4 regions of the Streptomyces montanus genome follow, and region 2 is predicted to be linked to each of the others. Evidence: riboswitches for the same ligand, from Rfam matches in the RefSeq annotation. Region 2 holds a riboswitch; each other region holds the start of a gene.
The links. Region 2 has a riboswitch for cyclic di-AMP ahead of FE633_RS03175 (M23 family metallopeptidase). Riboswitches for the same ligand answer to the same signal wherever they lie in the genome.
Positions count from the first base shown of each region.

Region 1 (4,987 bases), on a different contig from region 2:
CCGACCGTACGGCGCAGCACCGCCTCGTCCAGGACCGCGCTCAGGTGGAGCGGCGGGTTCGAACGCAGCACGTCCTGGCGGGCGAGGCGTACCTCCACGAGCGCGTCGACCTTGCCGTCCGGCAGCCCGTCCAGGGCGGCCCGCGTCACCTCGCGCGCGTACTCCGGGGTCTGCAACAGCCCTGGGACCACGGAGTTCTCCAGCGTGCGCATTGCGCAGGCCTGCGACTCCAGGCTGATGAAGTCGCGGTACGTGGGTGGCAGTACGCCCCGGTAGGCGTGCCACCAGTGGTCCCGGCCGCCCTCGCCGGAGCCCGCCAGGACGACGAGCAACTCGCGCAGATCCGGGTCCTGGACGTCGTAGGCGTCGAGGAGCAGTCGTACGTCGGCCGGTTTGACCTTGCTGCGGCCGGTCTCGATCCGGCTCACCTTCGACTGGTGCCAGCCGACCATCCTGGCCGCCTCGCTGCTCGTGAGGCCCGCATGGGCACGCAGAGCGCGCAGCTCCGCGCCGAGCTTTCGGCGGCGTACCGCGGGACCGTTCTTCATGGCCGTCTCCTTCCGACCGTCGAGCCGACGCTATAACGCCCGGTGTCACGCCGACGGTAGAAGAACCCCCCGGTCACCCGTCCGAAAGAAGCCCCGGTCACCCGCCCAAATACGGTCGGCCGTCGCAGAGTTCACCGCTTCGAGCGACAGATATATGCATATCTCGGTGGATCGCCACCGAGACCCGCGCGGTAGTGGCAGTGTGGCGCGCAGCACCAGTCCGGGACCGTACTCGAATCATCCGCTCCGTGTCGGACTCCGGTCCCGTGGGAAAGGGACGACGACGCCATGGCAGACCACCTGGAAGCATCCGTCACTCTGCCGAGCGATCCCGCCTCGGTCTCCGCCGCCCGTACCTATGTCGCCAACGTCCTTGCCGAATGGGGCCTTCCACCCGAGACGGAGATCGCCGACACCGTCCGGCTCATCGTGTCCGAACTCGCCACCAACGCCGTGCAGCACACCCTCGGGCAGTCGCCCACCTTCACGGTGGACGTCACGCTCGACCGTGACGAACAGCTGTGCATCGGCGTGACCGACAGCCATCCCCGCTTTCCGAAGCGTCTGCCCGCGGCCGTCCAGCAGGACAACGGCCGCGGCATGGTGATCATCCGCTGGCTGACCGCCGAGTGCGGCGGCAAGCTGACGATCCGGCCCACCCGCGAGGGGGGTAAAACGGTGTCGATCATGCTGCCGTGGGAGGCACCGGTCCAGCCCGTGACGGCCGACTAGGGCCGTCCGGCGTTGCAGGCCTCAGTCCTCCGGGTTCCGGCCGGTGCGACGTCGCATCATGTCAGGCACCAGCGCCCACAGTCCGAGGCACACCACCAGCGTGCCGGCACCGGCCACGATCCCTCCGACCCGGCCCACCGCCACATCCACGACCAGGAGGACCGACCCGGCGAGCGCGAGCGCGAGCACCGCCATCCCCAGCTGGGCGAGATGCGACGAGACGGTCACGAGCTGCGGCTTGGCCCCCTGCTGGAAGAGCCGGCGGTGCAGGGCGGCAGGGGCGGTGAAGAGCATGGCGGCCAGCACGGAGAGCAGCAGCGTGGTGACGTAGGTGGCGCGCTGCATGGTGTCGAGGGACGGGAAGCGCGGGGTGAACGCGAGGGTCAGCAGGAACGCGAAGAGGATCTGTACGCCGGTCTGGGTGACCCTCAGTTCCTGGAGCAGCTCGTTGAAGTTGCGGTCGGCGCGTTCGAGCCGCGTCTCGTGCCGCTCCTCGGCGGCCTGTCTGTCGGGGGCCGGTCCGTCCGTGGGCTGACGGCCGGTGGCCGGTCCGTCGGTGGGCTGACGGCCGGGGGGATGACGGTCGTTGGGGCGGTCGCTGGCGTGACGGTCGGTCATACATGAATGAGTAACCAATCAACGGCCGGCATCACGCCCGCCGCGTGGGACGGCGGCGCCGAAGCTGAACGCCGCCATCCCACGGGCGCATCACCTGACCCGGCCGTACCAGACGCTCTTCGTCCAGATCTTCTGCAGCCTCACCACGTCCCCGGTCTTCGGGGAGTGCCAGATCCGTCCCTTCCCGGCGTAGATGCCGACGTGGTACACGTTCCGGCCCGAGTGGAAGAACACCAGGTCTCCCTGCTTGCGGCTCGAAGCGGAGATGTGGCGCGTCTTGTTGTACTGCGCCGCGGCGGTGCGGGGCAGTGACTTGCCGGCCTTCTTGAACGAGTACAGCGTGAGGCCGGAGCAGTCGAAGCGCTTGGGCCCCGTGGCTCCCCACTTGTACGGGGAACCCTTCTTGGAGGCCGCCACCTGAAGTGCCTTCGTCGCGGGGGTGGCCGCTTCGGCGTCGGACGCGAAGCCGGGGGCCACGATGCTGCCGCCAACGGCGGCGATGGTGAGAGCCGATGCGGTACCGGCCCTGGTAAGCAGCGACGGGACTCGATTGAGCGCAGTCATGCGCAACCCTTCGTCAGCCGCCTGTGAAGGATGACCTGTCGGATTCGGGCTGGCGAAGTTGCCCGGCCGCGTGTGCGGCTTCACCCCAAGGGCCACTCGGATCTCTCCGGCGGCCCGTCGTGCTTGGGTCCTCCACTCCTGCCGATCCACTTCTGTCGACCCGTCATCCGGGCGGCGGCAGGACTCGGCGTCCGCCCGGACCGCCCCGCCGCTGTGGCGGGGGCTTGTCGTCGGAAGGGATCTTGACGCACGAACGTCGGAAAAGCCGAACAGAATCGGCGTTTTGTGGGGTTACTCACCACTCACCTGTTCGGGTGGACAGCCCCGTTTCAGCCAGGGCGTCGAGAGGGTCGAGGGCCCCCGTACCAGCACAGGAATGCCTGATTCCGCCTCAGCGGTACGCGCGCTGAGCAACTCGCATGGGCCTCTGGAACGACCCCCGGCTACGGCGTTCGGGGGTACACCATTTGGTCCGTTTCAAACCTTGCCCGGACGCCTCGTCAGACACCTGCGGGGCTCCGGGCCGGTCCGTGTGCGTCAGCTGTCGGAGTCGGACGGCAAAGCGACGCGAGCCGCGCGGCGTTCGCCGTCGAGGACCCGCAATGCCCGCGCCAGGGTGGGGGCGTGCACCTCGTGCTCACCCCGCTGGTGCATCAGCGCCAGCGCTTCGCGCAGCGCGGTGGCCTTGCTGACCAGTGCCTGCGCGGCGCGCAGGCCGCGGTAGGTGTCGCCGGGGCGCGCGGGGTTGATCCGGCCCAGGAGATCGACCACCTCCAGGTAATGGTCGATCAGTTCGCCCTCCGCGCGGGTCAGGGCCGGCATCGGGGGCAACTCCGGTGGGAGCATCGGCGGTTCACCTGGCGCCGGGGTCGGGGCGCGAGGCCTTGCGGCTGGGGATGATCTGATCGACGAGCCCGTACTCCACCGCCGCCGGCGCGTCCAGGATCTTGTCGCGCTCGATGTCCGCGCTGATCTGCTCCTGGCTCCGGCCCGTGTGCCGCGCGAGCATCTCCTCCAGCAGCGTGCGGGTCCGCATCATTTCCTCGGCCTGGATGGCCAGATCGGACGTCTGGCCCTGCACCGGCTCGGACAGCGACGGCTGGTGGATCAGCATGCGCGCGTCCGGCAGCGCGGATCGCTTGCCCGGCGCGCCTGCCGCCAGCAGCACCGCCGCGGCCGACGCCGCCTGCCCCAGGCAGACCGTCTCCACCTCGCAGGTGATGTACCGCATCGTGTCGTAGATGGCCGTCATCGCGCTGAACGAGCCGCCGGGGGAGTTGATGTACAGCGAGATGTCCCGGTCCGGCGACTGGTGCTCGAGGTGGATGAACTGCGCCATCACGTCGTTCGCGGACGTGTCGTCGATCGGCGTCCCGAGGAAGACGATCCGTTCCTCGAGCAGCTTCGCGTACGGATCCATGGTCCGCTGTCCCGAGCTCGTGTGTTCGGTGAACTCGGGCAGGACGTAGCGGGCGGACGGTCGGGTCATGACATGCCTCCTCCGAGTGCGTCCTGCAAAAAATGTACAGGACGTACAAGACGTTATGTGGGGAGCATGGCCCACGAGTTGGCGATGAGCAACAGGTCAAAGGCGGTTTCGCTCTCGGCGTGAGAGTCCGGCGGCATCCCGCCACTGACCCCAACTCCTGCTCGGTCGGAGCGAGGTGGACACGTCCGTACCCGTCTGAATTGCGATGCTCGGGTGCGGCAGGGCTGCGATCATCGGGCGCCTACGGCGACCCGGACGACCCGACCGCGTTCGAAACCCGCAACGTGCTGTACCACTGTGGGTCGGAGACGGGCCTTATCTGCACCTGTCAAGTGTGTCCGCAGGTCAGAGGGTGCCTTGATCCTTCAGGCACGTAAGGGACGGTCTGGGCCTGGCCGCAATGACCCTCGGCCACACGAGCGGGTCTGCTGCAGGCTGACTAGTGCCTCGGGGAACGCAGTTCGCCCGGATGGGGGAGCTTGCTCGGCTGATCTACTCCTTCGACGCGACCTGGACCGGGCGTCCTTACGTTGACCGTTCGCCCTCTATTCGGTCTTGCTCCGCGCCCGCCGGCGCCGGTCTGGTGCCGTCCAGACCGGCGGACGGGGCGACGTCACGCAGGGACGCCGAGCGGCGGGTGCTCGAGCACGCGGGGCTTGTACTCGACCAGCTGGATGCGGCCGTCGAAGGTGCGGTGCTCGATCATCTCGAGGGCAACGTCCGGATAGCCGTCGTAGATGCGTTCTTCGCCCGTGGCCCCGGTGATCACCGGGAACATCACGACCCGGAAGCGGTCGACGAGTCCGGCTCGTAGCAGGGACCGGCACAGGCTGAGGCTGCCGATCGTGCTGAGGAGCCCCGAGCCACTCGACTTCATGGCGCGGACCGCCTCGACGGCGTCGTCGCGGACGAGCGTGGAGTTGGCCCACGTCAGTGGCTCCTCGAGTGAGGAGGAGAACACCACCTTGGACGCTTGCGTGAGCTCGTCGACGGACGCCTCTTCTTCGGGCCTGAACTCGTCTTGGCCATTCGGGAC
Region 1 is NZ_VBZC01000024.1:5,004-9,990, reverse strand. Features, by position in the region: gene FE633_RS22065 (helix-turn-helix domain-containing protein) at 1-548, opposite strand, end outside; gene FE633_RS22060 (ATP-binding protein) at 837-1,280, shown strand; gene FE633_RS22055 (DUF6328 family protein) at 1,302-1,898, opposite strand; gene FE633_RS22050 (C40 family peptidase) at 1,989-2,462, opposite strand; cyclic di-AMP (ydaO/yuaA leader) riboswitch at 2,466-2,630, opposite strand; gene FE633_RS22045 (hypothetical protein) at 3,000-3,308, opposite strand; gene FE633_RS22040 (ATP-dependent Clp protease proteolytic subunit) at 3,316-3,951, opposite strand; gene FE633_RS22030 (dihydrofolate reductase family protein) at 4,565-4,987, opposite strand, start outside.
Region 1: another riboswitch for cyclic di-AMP. It lies ahead of FE633_RS22050 (C40 family peptidase); the one in region 2 lies ahead of FE633_RS03175 (M23 family metallopeptidase).

Region 2 (4,987 bases):
TCTGTTGGAGCCCCCGGGGGCCCAGGTCCGCTCGCTCTCGGCGTACCCGCTCCGGGAACTTCGCCAGCTGTCGGTGCGCTTGCATACAGTGGCATGACTAGCAGGAATTCGGCAGTTTTCCGCGATCGAAGGGATGTACATGCCCATGGGTCACACGGCCACCATCGAGGCCGGCTCCGGCGGGCTGACAGCGACCGAGCACCGCCTGGCCAACGGTCTGCGCGTGGTGCTCTCCGAGGACCACCTGACCCCGGTCGCGGCGGTGTGCCTCTGGTACGACGTCGGCTCGCGCCACGAGGTCAAGGGTCGTACCGGACTTGCCCACCTCTTCGAGCACCTGATGTTCCAGGGCTCGGGCCAGGTGAAGGGCAACGGCCACTTCGAGCTCGTGCAGGGCGCGGGCGGTTCGCTCAACGGCACGACCAGCTTCGAGCGCACCAACTACTTCGAGACCATGCCCGCCCACCAGCTGGAGCTCGCCCTCTGGCTGGAGGCCGACCGCATGGGCTCGCTGCTCGCCGCGCTCGACGAGGAGTCGATGGAGAACCAGCGGGACGTCGTCAAGAACGAGCGCCGCCAGCGCTACGACAACGTCCCCTACGGCACCGCTTTCGAGAAGCTGACCGCTCTCGCGTACCCGGAGGGCCACCCGTACCACCACACCCCGATCGGGTCGATGGCCGACCTGGACGCGGCGACCCTGGAGGACGCGCGCGCGTTCTTCCGCACCTACTACGCGCCGAACAACGCGGTCCTGTCGATCGTCGGCGACATCGACCCGGAGGCGACGCTCGCCTGGGTGGAGAAGTACTTCGGCTCCATCCCCGGGCACGACGGCAAGCCCGCTCCGCGCGACGGGGCCCTGCCGGACACCATCGGTGAGCAGCTGCGCGAAGTCGTCGAGGAGGAGGTCCCGGCGCGCGCCCTGATGGCCGCCTACCGGCTGCCCGAGGACGGCACGCGCGCGAGTGACGCGGCCGACCTCGCTCTGACCGTCCTCGGCGGCGGCGAGTCGTCCCGCCTCTACAACCGGCTCGTACGCCGTGACCGCACCGCGGTCGCGGCCGGGTTCGGCCTGCTGCGCCTCGCCGGAGCGCCCTCCCTGGGATGGCTCGACGTGAAGACCTCCGGCGATGTCGAGGTCCCCGTCATCGAGGCCGCCGTCGACGAGGAGCTCGCCCGGTTCGCCGAGGAGGGCCCCACGGCCGAGGAAATGGAGCGCGCCCAGGCCCAGTTGGAGCGCGAGTGGCTGGACCGGCTCGGTACGGTCGCGGGCCGCGCCGACGAGCTGTGCCGGTACGCGGTGCTGTTCGGCGACCCGCAGCTCGCCCTGACCGCCGTCCAGCGCGTGCTCGACGTCACAGCCGAGGAGGTCCAGGAGGTCGCCAAGTCCCGCCTGCGCCCCGACAACCGCGCGGTGCTCGTGTACGAGCCGATCGCCACCGACGAGGACGACGAGGACGACGAGGAGACGGCCCAGTGACCGGAGTCACCGTGACCATGGACTTCCACCCCCAGCCGCAGGCGGGCGAACCCAAGCCCTGGGCTTTCCCCGCGCCCGAGCGCGGCTCGCTCGACAACGGCTTGACGGTGCTGCGCTGCCACCGCCCGGGCCAGCAGGTCGTGGCCGTCGAGGTCCTCCTGGACGCACCGCTGGAGGCCGAGCCGCAGGGCCTGGACGGCGTCGCCACGATCATGGCGCGCGCCTTCTCCGAGGGCACCGACAAGCACTCCGCCGAGGAGTTCGCCGCGGAGCTGGAGCGCTGCGGCGCCACGCTCGACGCGCATGCCGACCACCCGGGCGTACGCCTGAGCCTCGAAGTCCCCGTGTCAAGGCTCGCCAAGGCGCTCGGCCTGCTTGCCGACGCCCTGAGGGCACCCGCTTTCGAGGACAGCGAGGTCGAACGGCTCGTCCGCAACCGGCTCGACGAGATCCCGCACGAGACCGCCAACCCGGCCCGCCGGGCCGCCAAGGAGCTCTCCAAGCAGCTCTTCCCGGCGGCCTCGCGCATGTCGCGCCCGCGCCAGGGCAGCGAGGAGACGGTCGAGAACATCGACTCGGCGGCCGTGCGCGCCTTCTACGAGAAGCACGTACGCCCCGCCACGGCCACCGCGGTCGTCGTCGGCGACCTCACCGGCGTCGACCTCGGCGCGCTGCTCGGCGACACGCTCGGCGCCTGGACCGGCTCGTCGGCCGAGGCGCGTCCCGTGCCGCCGGTGACCGCCGACGACACCGGCCGCGTGATCATCGTCGACCGCCCCGGAGCGGTGCAGACGCAGCTGCTCATCGGCCGCGTCGGCGCCGACCGGCACGACCGTGTCTGGCCCGCCCAGGTGCTCGGCACGTACTGCCTCGGCGGCACCCTCACCTCGCGCCTGGACCGCGTCCTGCGCGAGGAGAAGGGATACACCTACGGGGTGCGGGCCTTCGGCCAGGTGCTGCGCTCCGCACCGGACGGCACCGGTGCCGCGATGCTCGCCATCAGCGGCTCCGTGGACACCCCGAACACGGGACCGGCGCTCGACGACCTCTGGAAGGTGCTGCGCACGCTCGCGGCCGAGGGTCTGACGGACCCCGAGCGCGACGTCGCCGTACAGAACCTGGTGGGTGTGGCGCCCCTCAAGTACGAGACCGCGGCCGCCGTCGCGGGCACGCTCGCCGATCAGGTCGAGCAGCATCTGCCCGACGACTACCAGGCGACGCTGTACCAGCAACTCGCCGCCACGGGCACCGTGGAGGCCACCGCGGCCGCCGTGAGCGCCTTCCCGATGGACCGTCTGGTGACCGTCCTCGTGGGGGACGCCGCGACGATCGAGGAGCCCGTCAAGGCGCTCGGAATCGGTGAAGTGAGCGTTGTCACGGCCGAGTAGTGCCGGCCGGCACGGTGGGGCCCTGGAGACCGATGAGGCTCCAGGGCCCCTGCCTGTCGGACCTGCCGGACAGTTTGTCCGTATTGGCAGGGTGGTTGCCTGTCTGCCCTGTGGCATGCGCTACAAATCCCGTGTTCCGTTTGTTGGTTGCACGACGGCCCGCTTAGCGTCAGTCCGGCTGTTCGTCAGGCAGTGCGTCGCATCCGCGGCACCGGACAGTCATCGCCGAGTCCCCGTACGGCGCGAGCCAGGGGAGCCGGGGACCCATCGCAGTCCCTGGGGTGAATCGGGCGCCCTCCTGGAGGGGGCTCGTAGGAGACCTTCCTGCTCCGAACCCGTCAGCTAACCCGGTAGGCGAGAGGGAAGGAAAGGACCAGCCACTTCATGGCGTTCACGCGCGCCACCGGGAAGCACCGTCGTCCGAGCCGCACGAAGCGCACGTCCACGAAGACCGTGGGGGTCGCGGCGCTCGCCACCACCGGTGTCATCGGCACCCTGGCCGCCCCGGCGCTCGCCGCCGAGGAGCCCTCGGCCGAGCAGACCGGGCTTACCCAGGCCATCACCATCCGCGACTCGGTCGCCGAGCAGCTCGACGCCCAGGCCGCCGCTCAGGAGCAGGCGGCCGTGGAGGCCGAGGCTCTCAAGAAGGCCGCCCAGGAGGCCGCCAGGAAGCGGGCCGCGGAGCAGGCCAAGGAGAAGGCCGAGAAGGAACGTGAGGCCAAGGAGCGCGCGGCCCGCGAGGCCGAGCGCAAGCTCCTCAGCTCCTACAAGGCGCCGATCAGCGGTTCGTACGTCTCCACCGGCTACCAGAGCGGCGGCTCCCTCTGGTCCTCCGGCAGCCACACCGGCATCGACTTCCACGCCGCCAGCGGCACGGCGGTGCACGCCGTGGGCTCCGGCAGCGTCGTCGAGGCCGGTTGGGAGGGCTCGTACGGCAACCAGGTCGTCATCAAGATGAACGACGGCACGTACACCCAGTACGCCCACCTGTCGTCCATCTCCGTCTCCGTCGGCCAGAAGGTCACTCCGGGCCAGCAGATCGCCCTCTCCGGGGCCACCGGCAACGTCACGGGGGCGCACCTCCACTTCGAGGCGCGTACGTCCGCGGAGTACGGCTCGGACATCGACCCCCTCGCCTACCTCCGCTCGCACGGTGTGAACGTCTGACGACCATCGCATCGCTCTCGAAGGCCCCGGCTCACCGAGCCGGGGCTTTCCTGCGTATGACGGGATGACTGCCCGTTCCAAGTCCCGGTGTGTCCAAAAAATACCCACGGATTCCGGTCCGCCGTCGGAATTTCCGGCTTTCTGCAATAGAGTCACCGGGCAAGCGTCGATCGACCGCGTTTTCGCGGGGATTAAGGCGGAGGTCGGGTCATGCGTATTCCCGCGCACTCGGTATGCACGGCGATCCGTGACGACATCGTCGCGGGTGTCTACGAGCGCGGCAGCCGGCTCACCGAAGAACTGCTCGCGCGTCGCTACGGCGTCTCGCGCGTCCCCGTGCGTGAGGCGCTGCGCACTCTGGAGGCCGAGGGCTTCGTCGTCACCCGTCGGCACGCGGGCGCGTGCGTCGCGGAACCCACCGAGGAGGAGGCCGCCGACCTCCTGGAGATGCGCATGCTCCTGGAGCCGTTGGGTGCCGCACGCGCCGCCCAGCGCCGTACCGAGGCACACCTCAAGGTGCTGCGCGGCCTGGTCAGGCTGGGCCAGGAGCGGGCCAGGCGAGGGCACAGCGAGGATCTGCGCTCCCTGGGCGGCTGGTTCCACGAGACGCTCGCGCAGGCCTCGGGCAGCCCCGCGCTGACCTCGATGCTCACCCAGCTGCGGCACAAGATCGCGTGGATGTACGCGGTCGAGGCGTCGGCCCATCCCGCCGAGTCCTGGGCGGAGCACGGCGGCATCGTGGACGCCGTCGCGCGCGGCGACAGCGAGCGGGCCCGGTCGATCACGGCGCTGCACACCGAGCGGGCGGCGACCACGCACCGGCTGCGCTTTCCCGGCCGCGGTGATCGCGTGGAGCGTGTGAGGACTTCGCAACATCCCGTAAACGTGACGGGCCTGCGGCATTAACACGAGCACCGTATACAAAGAGGAGTAATTCGCGGGGGGATTA
Region 2 is NZ_VBZC01000003.1:112,267-117,253, forward strand. Features, by position in the region: gene FE633_RS03165 (M16 family metallopeptidase) at 140-1,483, shown strand; gene FE633_RS03170 (M16 family metallopeptidase) at 1,501-2,871, shown strand; cyclic di-AMP (ydaO/yuaA leader) riboswitch at 3,085-3,243, shown strand; gene FE633_RS03175 (M23 family metallopeptidase) at 3,256-4,038, shown strand; gene FE633_RS03180 (GntR family transcriptional regulator) at 4,249-4,944, shown strand.

Region 3 (4,987 bases), on a different contig from region 2:
GCGGCCCGAGCCGCCACCGGCCGCCCGGAGTATCCGCTGAAGGTCACCGTCAGCGGCAGCGGGGACCTCGACCCGGCTCTCAACTTCTGGTCCACGGGCGGGGAGAAGGTCGTCTACACGACGGACCTGGGTGTGGCGAAGGCCACAGCGGCCCTGCGCGGGCTGGGCGTCGATGTCGTTCCCGTCGGGCCCGCGCTCGACTGGCAGGCCGTACTCGAGCACCTTCATGACGTACGGGGCGTGCGGCGGCTCATGGTCGAAGGGGGCGGGCTGGTGCACACCCAGCTGCTCCAGCAGGGGCTCGCGGACGAGTTGCAGCTCGCCCTCGCGCCGCTCGTCGTCGGGGAGCCGGACGCGCCGCGGCTGTTCGGGCCGGGCGGCTACCCGGGCGGGGTGCGCAACCGGATGCGGCTGGTGGAGACGCGGCCGGTGGGCGATGTGGTGCTCATGCGGTACGTGCCCACGGCGCCCGGCGTCGGAGAGCTCGCCTCCGCCGCAGACCGGCACTGGCTGGAGACCGCGTGTGACCTCGCCGCCCAGTGTCCGCCCTCGCGAACCGCCTTCAGCGTCGGCGCGGTCGTCGTCGCGGCCGACGGCACGGAGCTGGCCCGCGGGTACTCCCGTGAGTCCGACGCGGTGTCGCACGCCGAGGAGGCCGCGCTCGCCAAACTCGACCCGGCCGACCCGCGCCTTGCCACCGCCACCGTCTACAGCAGCCTGGAACCCTGTGCCCGCCGCGCCTCCCGGCCGACCCCCTGCGCGCGGCTGATCATCGACGCGGGAGTGCGCCGCGTGGTCACCGCCTGGCGCGAGCCCGACACGTTCGTGGCGTCCGCTGACGGGGGCGGGCTGCTGGCCGCGGAGGGCGCCGACGTCGTCGTGCTCCCGGAATTCGAGGAGCGGGCCGCCGAGCCCAACCGCCACCTCCTCCGGGCGGCCGGCGGGCAGGACGGGCAGGGGACGTAAAGCCGTGTGCTGAGGGCCCCGCCGATGGCGTACACTGATCTTAACGACGCGGGGTGGAGCAGCTCGGTAGCTCGCTGGGCTCATAACCCAGAGGTCGCAGGTTCAAATCCTGTCCCCGCTACTGAAGGCTCAGGGCCGGAATCCTATGGATTCCGGCCCTGAGTGTTTTCCGGCCCTGAGTGTTTCCGGGTGTCTTCGGTCCTGTCCGGTGCTTTCTGTACGTCTTCAGCGCTTTTTGGACTTCTTCGGTGCGTTCTTGTAGTTCTTTGGCACCTCGTGGAGTTCTCCAAAGCCTCGTGGAGTTCTTCGTCGTCTTCCCTGTGGCATCGGTGAAGCCGAGCCCCTCACGTGACCCTCGGTAGTCGAACGACCCCACTCCGCGTAACATCTGACACTTCGTCATCAAAGGCCACTGGGTCGAGAGTCAATCAACTCGCCCGATTTACTCCCCTCTTGACCCGTAAGTCCAGGCCAAAAACGTTAACGATCATCCAGAACAGCTTGGAATCCAGTGCCTGCCTCTATTAACGTTCGATAACGCAGCGCGGTCGTCCCAGCCGTCACAAGAGGCGGCTCCGTGCGCACGTGCCGAATCTCGAAAGGGAACCGGGGAACCACCAACTTGGGGTGAATCGGGCGTTGTTCATGGTGTGCGACACCATGATTGACGCGCGTAGGAGACCTTCCTGCTCCGAACCCGTCAGCTAACCCGGTAGGCGAGAAGGAAGGAAAGGAGTGCGCCTACGTGGCGTCCAACCGGCCTGCCCCGCAAACCTCGTCCGCGCCGAGTGAGTTCAATCCCGACACTTTCGGCTACGGCATCCGTAAGGACGAGGAGACCTGGGAGGAGTGGAACCCCACCGAGGATTCCCTCCGACCCGTTCGGGGCCGGCACCGCGTCAGTAAGCAGCGTGGCGGAGGTCTCGCCCGCAGCTCCACGGTTCTGGGCGTCGGCGTCATCGCGGCCGTCAGCGCGGGTGGCATGGCCAGCGCGCAGACCGGCAAGCCGCCCGTCTCCATCTCGATGCCCGATCTGCCGTCCGTGGGCTCGATGTTCGCGGACGACTCCGCGGAAGCCGATGACACGACGTCGCTCAGCAGCGTGGGTCTGACCACCGCCGACGCGGAACAGGGCAACTCGGACGCGGGCGAGGCCCTGCGCGCCCGCATCATGCTGCAGGCCGAGCGGCAGCAGGACCAGGTGGACCGCGAGGCCCAGGAGGCCGCGGAGACCGCCGCCGCGAAGAAGGCCGCCGAGGCGGCCGCCAAGGAGAGGGAAGAGGCCGAGGCCAAGGCCGCCGCCGCCAAGAAGAAGGCGGAGGAGGAGGCCAAGCGCAAGGCCGAGGCGGAGCGTCTCGCGGAACTCGCGAAGAGCTACTCGCTGCCCACCTCCTCGTACACCATCTCCTCGACCTTCGGGCAGGCCGGCTCGCTGTGGTCCTCCGGCTACCACACCGGTCTGGACTTCGCCGCTCCCACGGGTACGCCGCTCAAGGCGATCCACAGCGGCACCATCACCGAGGCCGGGTGGAACGGTTCGTACGGCTACCGCACGGTGATCACCCTCGACGACGGCACGGAGCTCTGGTACGCCCACCAGTCGTCCATCAGCGTCAGCGTCGGGCAGAAGGTCAACACGGGCGACGTCATCGGCCGCGTGGGCGCGACCGGCAACGTCACCGGGGCGCACCTCCACCTGGAGGTCCACACGGCCGGCGGGGAAGGGATCGACCCGATGGCGTGGCTGCGGAGCAAGGGCATCAACCCGTAAGCGGACCGTAAGCGGCAACCCGCAAGCAGCCAGGGGACTTTGAGCACGTACGTCCGAAAGGGTGGGCGTACGTGCGGTGTGCAGGCGTGCGGCGTGCATGGAATACGGCCGTCCGGTACGGCCGTTGACGTCCCCATGCCTTCTCTCACTCTTCGCACGCTGGGCGCGTCAGGCTTCGAGGTCTTTCCGCTCGCTCTCGGTGGCAACGTCTTCGGCTGGACCGCCGACCGCGCGCAGTCCTTCGCCGTACTCGACGCGTACGCCGCCGCGGGCGGCAACTTCGTGGACACGGCCGACACTTACTCGTCATGGGCTCCGGGCAACGAGGGCGGTGAGTCGGAGACGGTCGTCGGCGACTGGCTGGCCGCGCGCGGCAACCGTGCCGACGTCGTCGTCGCGACCAAGGTCGGCTCCCATCCCCAGTACCCAGGACTGTCCGCGGCCAACATCAAGGCCGCGGCCGAGGCTTCGCTGCGACGACTGCGGACCGACCACATCGACCTCTACTACACGCACCGCGACGACCCGTCGGTGCCGGTCGAGGAGATCATCACGGCGCTGGACGAACTGGTGCGGTCCGGCAAGGTGCGCGCGATCGCCGCGTCCAACATCTCCGCAGCGCGACTTCAGGAGTCCCTCGACTTCTCCGACCGCGAGGGCCTCGCGCGGTACGTCGCGCTGCAGCCCCACTACAACCTCGTCTCCCGTGACACATACGAGGGCCCGCTCCAGGACGTGGCGTCCCGCAGCGGGCTGGCCGCCGTGCCCTACTGGGCCCTCGCCTCCGGCTTCCTCACCGGCAAGTACCGGCCGGGCGTCGAGGTCGACAGCGCGCGGGCCGGGGCGGCAGGCGCGCATCTGGAGTCGGAGCGGGGGCCTCGTGTGCTGGCCGCGCTGGACGAGGTCGCGCGGGCACGGGGCGCGGAGGTCGCCACGGTGGCGCTGGCCTGGCTCGCCTCCCGCCCGACCGTCGCGGCACCGATAGCCTCGGCCCGGACGGTGGAGCAGCTTCCGGCGCTGCTGAGGGTGGCGGACCTGGAGCTGACGGACGACGAGCTGGCACGGCTGACGCGGGCTTCGGCCTGATGGCGTCTCACGTGCGATAGGGGTTGTACGCCGGGTAGGGCGCCGGCTGCCCGTGCGGATACCCGTACGCCGAGTAGGGCGCCGGCTGACCGTGCAGATACCCGTACGCCGGGTAGGGCGCCTGCTGCCCCTGCGGGTACCCGTAGCCCGGCCCAGGCCCCGCACCCGACCACGGCCCTGGACCCGGCCCCGACCACGGCCCTGGACCTGGCTCTGACCCCGGCCCCGGCCCCGGCCCCGGCCACGGTGGCGGGACCGAAGCAGGAACAGAAACCGGAACAGGAGCCGGAGCCATCGCCCTGGCCGCGTACGCCAGCGCGGGCCTGGCGACGTCGCGCCGGGCCCACAGCTCCCACAGCAGTTCCCGTTCGCGTACGACGAAGTCGGCGCTCGCGCGGCCGCGGCGCCCCCGGTGGCGCAGGAACGCGAGAGACGTCGCGTACGCCTCGTACTCCGCGACGGCCCGCCCCGCCGTGCGCCCGCCGTGGTGGGCGGCGTACTCCCGCGCCATGCGCCGCGCCCGCATGGAGCCGAGCGCGAACGGCTCGGGCACGGTGAGCCAGCCCGCCATCGCGTACGCGGGGAGTTCGGTGCGCACCGTGCCGAGTTCGCGCTGGCGGGTCCAGATGACCAGCCAGGTGAGCAGCCCGAACGCGGGCACCATGAACGCCGCGTACACCGCGAAGAAGCCGTACGCGCCGAACGCCGACGATCCGTTCCACACGGCGTGCATGCCCATCGCGAGCAGCAGGCCGATGAGCGGGAGCAGCACGCGTCGCACCTGGTGGCGGTCCGCCGACAGCGCGGCGATGCCGAAGCCGATGCCGGTGAGCACGGTGAACAGCGGGTGCGCGAAGGGCGACATGATCACGCGTACGAAGAAGGTGGCGGCGGTGACGGAGGCGAGGCCGCCGTGGCCGTTCAGCTGGTCGGTGCCGAAGGCGGTGCCGAGGTAGAGGACGTTCTCGGTGAACGCGAAGCCGGTCGCGGTGACTCCGGCTATGACCACGCCGTCGACGATCCCGGTGAAGTCCCGTCTGCGGAACAGGAAGACCAATAACACCGCCGCCGCCTTCGCCGACTCCTCGACGATCGGCGCTATGACCGTCGCACCGAGTGTGTCGGCGCTCGACGGGTCCGCGGTGGCCGTCGCTATCCACTGGG
Region 3 is NZ_VBZC01000053.1:45,804-50,790, forward strand. Features, by position in the region: gene FE633_RS35475 (dihydrofolate reductase family protein) at 1-966, shown strand, start outside; tRNA gene FE633_RS35480 (tRNA-Met) at 1,014-1,087, shown strand; cyclic di-AMP (ydaO/yuaA leader) riboswitch at 1,543-1,700, shown strand; gene FE633_RS35485 (M23 family metallopeptidase) at 1,712-2,737, shown strand; gene FE633_RS35490 (aldo/keto reductase) at 2,873-3,823, shown strand; gene FE633_RS35495 (PrsW family intramembrane metalloprotease) at 3,831-4,987, opposite strand, start outside.
Region 3: another riboswitch for cyclic di-AMP. It lies ahead of FE633_RS35485 (M23 family metallopeptidase); the one in region 2 lies ahead of FE633_RS03175 (M23 family metallopeptidase).

Region 4 (4,987 bases), on a different contig from region 2:
ACGCTGGTACGGCAGCGCTGGAAAAGGGAGTTGCTGGACGCGAGGCTCGCGGGCTACCGCGAGGTGCTCGGGCTGGCGCGGGCCCACGGGGTGCCGGTGACTCATGTGCCGGGGTGGCTGGTGGGGCGGTCGTTCAGCGGTGACCGGGAGACGGTGCCGATTCCTGTGTATGCGGAGGTGGAGCCGTCGCCTGGCGGACCGTCGTCAGAAGGGCTGTCGTACGAAGGGTCGTCGTCCGAAGGGTCGTCGCCCAGAGGAGAAGCAGAACCGTCGACGGCGCCGGACGTTCCCACAAAGCCCGCGTCGGTGATGTCGTACGAGGCCATGGCGGACGAGGGCGGCTGGCACGACGAGACAGGGTGGCTGCTGCTCTTCGCGGGGATCGTCGCTGTGGCGTGGGCCGTCTCCTCGGACAACCCCCTCGGCTACCTGGCGGCCCTCGTCGCCGTTCCGGTCGCCATCTCGATCTGGGTGGCCGGTAGCCGCCAGGGCCGTGAGAGGCAACGCCTCCGGGAGGCGGCTGTGGCGTACGTACGCGCGCTCTCCGCGGCCCAGGCGGCGGGGGCACGCGTCCCCGAACTGTCGCCGGTTCTGCAGAAGTTGCTGGAGGAGGAGACGGAGAAGGAGAAGAACCAGGCGGCCTGAGGGCTGTCGGCCCTACTCCCCCGCCAACCTCTCCCCCGCCAACCTCTCCTCCGCCAACCCCTCCTCCGCCGCCCTCTCCTTCGCCATTCGCCTGAGCACTCTCTCGGACGGCTGCGCGGGACACGGCGGGAGCGGCGGTGGGGGACGATGGCCGAGCGAGGCGTCCAACTCCCACTGAAAGTGCTCGAAGTTGGCCAGCGCGAACCAGCCGCACGGCTCGCTCCGCTCCGGGATCAGCCGGTACGGACCGCTGTCGCGGTGGGATGACGGGGGGCGACGGGGGCAACGGGGGCGACGCGCCTTCGAGTTGGAGAGTGAAGACATCTCCCGGCACATGCTGCCGCCGCTGCCCTTTCATCTTCACCAAGGGCATGCTCAGTCCCTGAGCCGAGACGACGCGAACTCGAGGAGTTCTCCGAGCCCGATCTCACGGGGGGTACCGGGCCGCGCGCCCCACTCCGCAAGCAACCAAGTCCCGTGCCACTCAACCCGCCACACCCCTCCATGACGGTTCTCGAACTCGACGAAACTGCCGCCCGCGCCTTCCATCCACTCGATCTCCTCCACAAGCCGACGCGGTTCGGTGAAGCCCCTCCCGGGATTGGTGCTTCGGCCCTTGGTCCGGGTGTTGGCGTACCGCATCCTCAGGAAGGGCAGCGGCTCCCGATCGAGGTTGTTCAGGCGGAGCATGCGATAGCGGGTGATCGCTTCGTCGAGCGTCTCCTGACCGGAGAACTCACAGGCGTACGCCGGGAATGTCAGCCGGACATGCGGCGTCAATTCCGGGTGCTGGACGTGATAGAAGTCGTGCACTTCGGGGGCTATACCGACAACCGCGTCGAACCCGTGACGACCAGTCGGCGTCCGGAACCCCTCCAGCGCACCGAGATACGGATTCCGGGCGAAGATCTCCTTCTCCCTCTCGCGGGCGAACTCCAGGGTGGCCACGGCCAGTTCGTGATCGTAGGAGTCGCGACCGCTCAGCTGGAGCAGCCGCGTCCCGTCGGCGGAGAGCGCCCCGGCGAACTCGATCCCCGGCACCGGCGACCAGCGCCAGGCTCCGTCGAGCCCGGCGATCTGGGTCACATTGCGAAAGCCGGCGACAACAGCCGGAAGGTCCACGGTCTGAGGGTCCACGACCCCACCCTACGAGCGGGCGGAAAACCCGTACGGATATCGTCCTGACCTCCTCCGCCGGAGCGCGGTACCTCCCGCTGATCATCCATACGAGTGAGCCAGCGGCATATACCCGTCCGGCCTGATCGGCGGTCATTAACGTCCGCCACATGGTCAGCTCATCCCACGAGGCGATGCACCGCATCTTCCAGGAGGACCCCGGCGCCTTCGCGCGGACCTTCCGGGCCCTCGATCTCCCCTTCCCGGACCCGGTCGCGGTGTCCCTCATGCCCACCGACCTCACGGAGCAGCCCTCGCGACACTCTCCGCCATCACTCATGGCAAGGACGACAACGCCACTGCCATCCTGAAAGCCCTGGCCGCCGCTTTGAAAACCGTCGACGAAGACACCGCGAGGATCTTCGCCGAGCTCACCGAACTAGGCCTCGGGACCGCCCCGGCCGCCAAGACCTGGAGGCACTTGATGTCCGTCGACCTCTCCTTCTTCCGCTCGGAGACCTCCCAGCGCCTGCGCGCCGAGGGCCGCACAGAGGGCCGCGTAGAGAGTCATGCCGAGGACATCCTGCTGGTCCTGGGCGAGCGCGGCATCGACGTCCCGGACGAGGTACACGCGCGCATCACGAGCTGCACCGACCTGGAAATCCTCCGAGCCTGGCTCAAGCGCTCCCTCACGGCTGCCACAGCGGAAGATCTGTTCGTGGATACGAAGGCCTGACGAACGGCGGTGAAATGCCGGCCCCCCCCCCGCCAGGGGGGCCGGCATGACGACCTCTGGGCTTGATCAGTAAGGCCCGTTGACGTTGTCGATCGAGCCGTACTTGTCGGCGGCGTAGTTACAGGCCGCCGCGATGTTCGCGACCGGGTCGAAGGGGTCGTTTGCCGTACCGGGCACGTGGTAGGCGGCGAAGGTCGGATCGATGACCTGCAGGAGGCCCTTGGACGGCGTCCCGGCCGCGGCGTTGGAGTCCCAGTTGTTGATGGCCTGGGGATTCCCCGACGACTCGCGCATGATGTTGCGGTAGATGCCGTCGTAGGTGCCCGGGATCCCGTTCTTGGCCATGACGTCCAGAGCCTCCTTGATCCAGCCGTCCAGGTTGTTCGTGTACGTCTTCGCGGCGGCGGGAGCGGCGGCTGCCGCCGCCGCGGGCTTGGCGGGGGTCGCCGAGGCCTTCGGGGCCACAGGTGTCGCTTTGGCCTTACTTGTAGACGTTTGTACCTTTTTCGTGCCGAGTGTCAGCGTGAGGCCTGGGTAGATCATCGCCGGGTCGTTGCCGATGACCGCGCGGTTGGCCTTGTACAGCTTCTTCCAGCCGCCCTTCGTGTGATGCTTTCGCGCGATCTTGAACAGCGTGTCGCCCGGGACCACCTTGTACGTGATGAGCCTGACATCCGGAACCGCGACTTTCGCCGCTTTTGCGAACTGCGCGACCTGCGCGACCTGCGCCGACTCGGCGGCGTGGGCGCCGGTCGCCCCCGCGATCGGGAGCGCGAGCGCGACTCCGCCCGCTCCCGCGGCGACGATGCCACGGGTGAGGGGGTGGATTCTCTGACGACGGTGCTTACCTCGTGCGGGCATGACGATTTCCTCTCCGGCGCCTGCGAGGTGAGCTGTCGGGTTCGGGCTGGAGATGCCCGGCCGCACGGTGCGTGCGGCTTCACCCCAAGCCGTTCCGGTATCCGGATCGGCGATTACCTGGGTCCCCCGCTCCTGCCGTAGCGCGTGGATGGATGGGTTCCGGGGCGGCGGCAGGATTCGGCGATCCGCCCGGATCGACGAGAACGTATGCGAGAGCACACAGCAGGAACAAGCCCCGAAATCAGGTCGAGATTCGCCCAACCCGGTCAGAACGAAGGGGCAAATCACCCGATTACGTCGCGGCACAGAACTCAACTTGCCTTCCGCAAAGGCAAAGTAGCCAGACGCGCCACAGCGCCCGATCCGCCCGAACGTGACTCATTTCACGCGATCAAGCGCAACCAAGCACAACCAAGCGCCTGTAAGTGCAGCCAAAGCGGCAATCAAGTCAACTCGGGCATTACGCTCCAAGCACCCAAACAGCCATGCCTCATGGGCGGAGCCCGCCGGACCTCCGCCGGGGAGAGATCCGTGTCCAGGTCGCCACCGGAGAGCCGCCCCACCCCCGGCCCGAGTCGGGCTTGAAGTGGCGGCCGAAGCCCCGGCGTTCGGGAACGCCTGTGCCCCGCGCAGTGAAAATACGGCGCAACGCCCGCCATCTTGGCGGTATTTCTATAGTTGAGCCGCAAGTGGCGGCCACCCCGCACAGCAGCCAGAGAGGCGCCTCTATGCAAAGCACGGCCGACTTCATTGCGGATACCTATGAGCTGGGCACTGGATCGTGGACGATGACACCGGTCACCCGTGGCGCGCTGGGGCAGATCTGGAAGTTGTCCGGGAATGGCACCTCATGGGCAGTGAAAGAGCTCCTCTTCGGCTGTGACGAGCGGCAGGTCCACCGGGAATCCACACTGCGGAACGCCACGGAGAAGCTGGGGATCTCAGCGCCACGGCTCATCCCGAATCGCAACGACGGATACGTCTCCCAACTCACCCCCGCACTGGGCGGGTCCTATGTGAAGCTGTACGACTGGGTCGACGGAACCGAGGCAGACGCGTCTGATCCGGACCTCCTGAGCTGGTGCGGCCGGACCCTGGCCGTCCTCCACAGAGCCGGAGAGGGCGCCAGCGAGACACCGGACTCCTGGTATGAACAGTGCCACCAGGAGGCCGACTGGGCAGAGCTGCACAAAAAAGTTCGCCCGGCCGCCATGCCGTGGTCGGACGCGCTGGGCCGGTTCATCGCCACTTCGGCGGTGGAGATGGCCCACCATGTGACTCCGTCCGCCCCAGATGATGTGGTGACGTCCCATCTCGACATGCAGCCACGGAATGTCCTGGTCGGTCCGACTGGACCGGTTCTCCTCGACTGGGACAACGCCGGTTCCATATCGGCGGAACGCGAGCTCGCACGTGCCGTATACGTCTGGGCGGGCGGGAACCACTTCCATGCCGATTCCGCCCGGCGATTGGTGCGCGCCTATCTGGGCGCCGGAGGCAGCGCGGTCATCAAGAACCTGGAATCGTTCTCGATGCTTTTCGCAACGGCCTTGAACTACGTTTACGTGCAGGCGGAGTGTGCGGTCGATCCGAACGTGACTGCCGAGCAGCGTGAGTTCGCGAGCAATC
Region 4 is NZ_VBZC01000047.1:27,123-32,109, forward strand. Features, by position in the region: gene FE633_RS33320 (hypothetical protein) at 1-645, shown strand, start outside; gene FE633_RS33325 (hypothetical protein) at 1,021-1,782, opposite strand; gene FE633_RS49585 (hypothetical protein) at 1,932-2,132, shown strand; gene FE633_RS49590 (hypothetical protein) at 2,150-2,497, shown strand; gene FE633_RS33335 (transglycosylase SLT domain-containing protein) at 2,564-3,358, opposite strand; cyclic di-AMP (ydaO/yuaA leader) riboswitch at 3,361-3,511, opposite strand; gene FE633_RS33340 (phosphotransferase enzyme family protein) at 4,087-4,987, shown strand, end outside; gene FE633_RS33345 (hypothetical protein) at 4,986-4,987, opposite strand, start outside.
Region 4: another riboswitch for cyclic di-AMP. It lies ahead of FE633_RS33335 (transglycosylase SLT domain-containing protein); the one in region 2 lies ahead of FE633_RS03175 (M23 family metallopeptidase).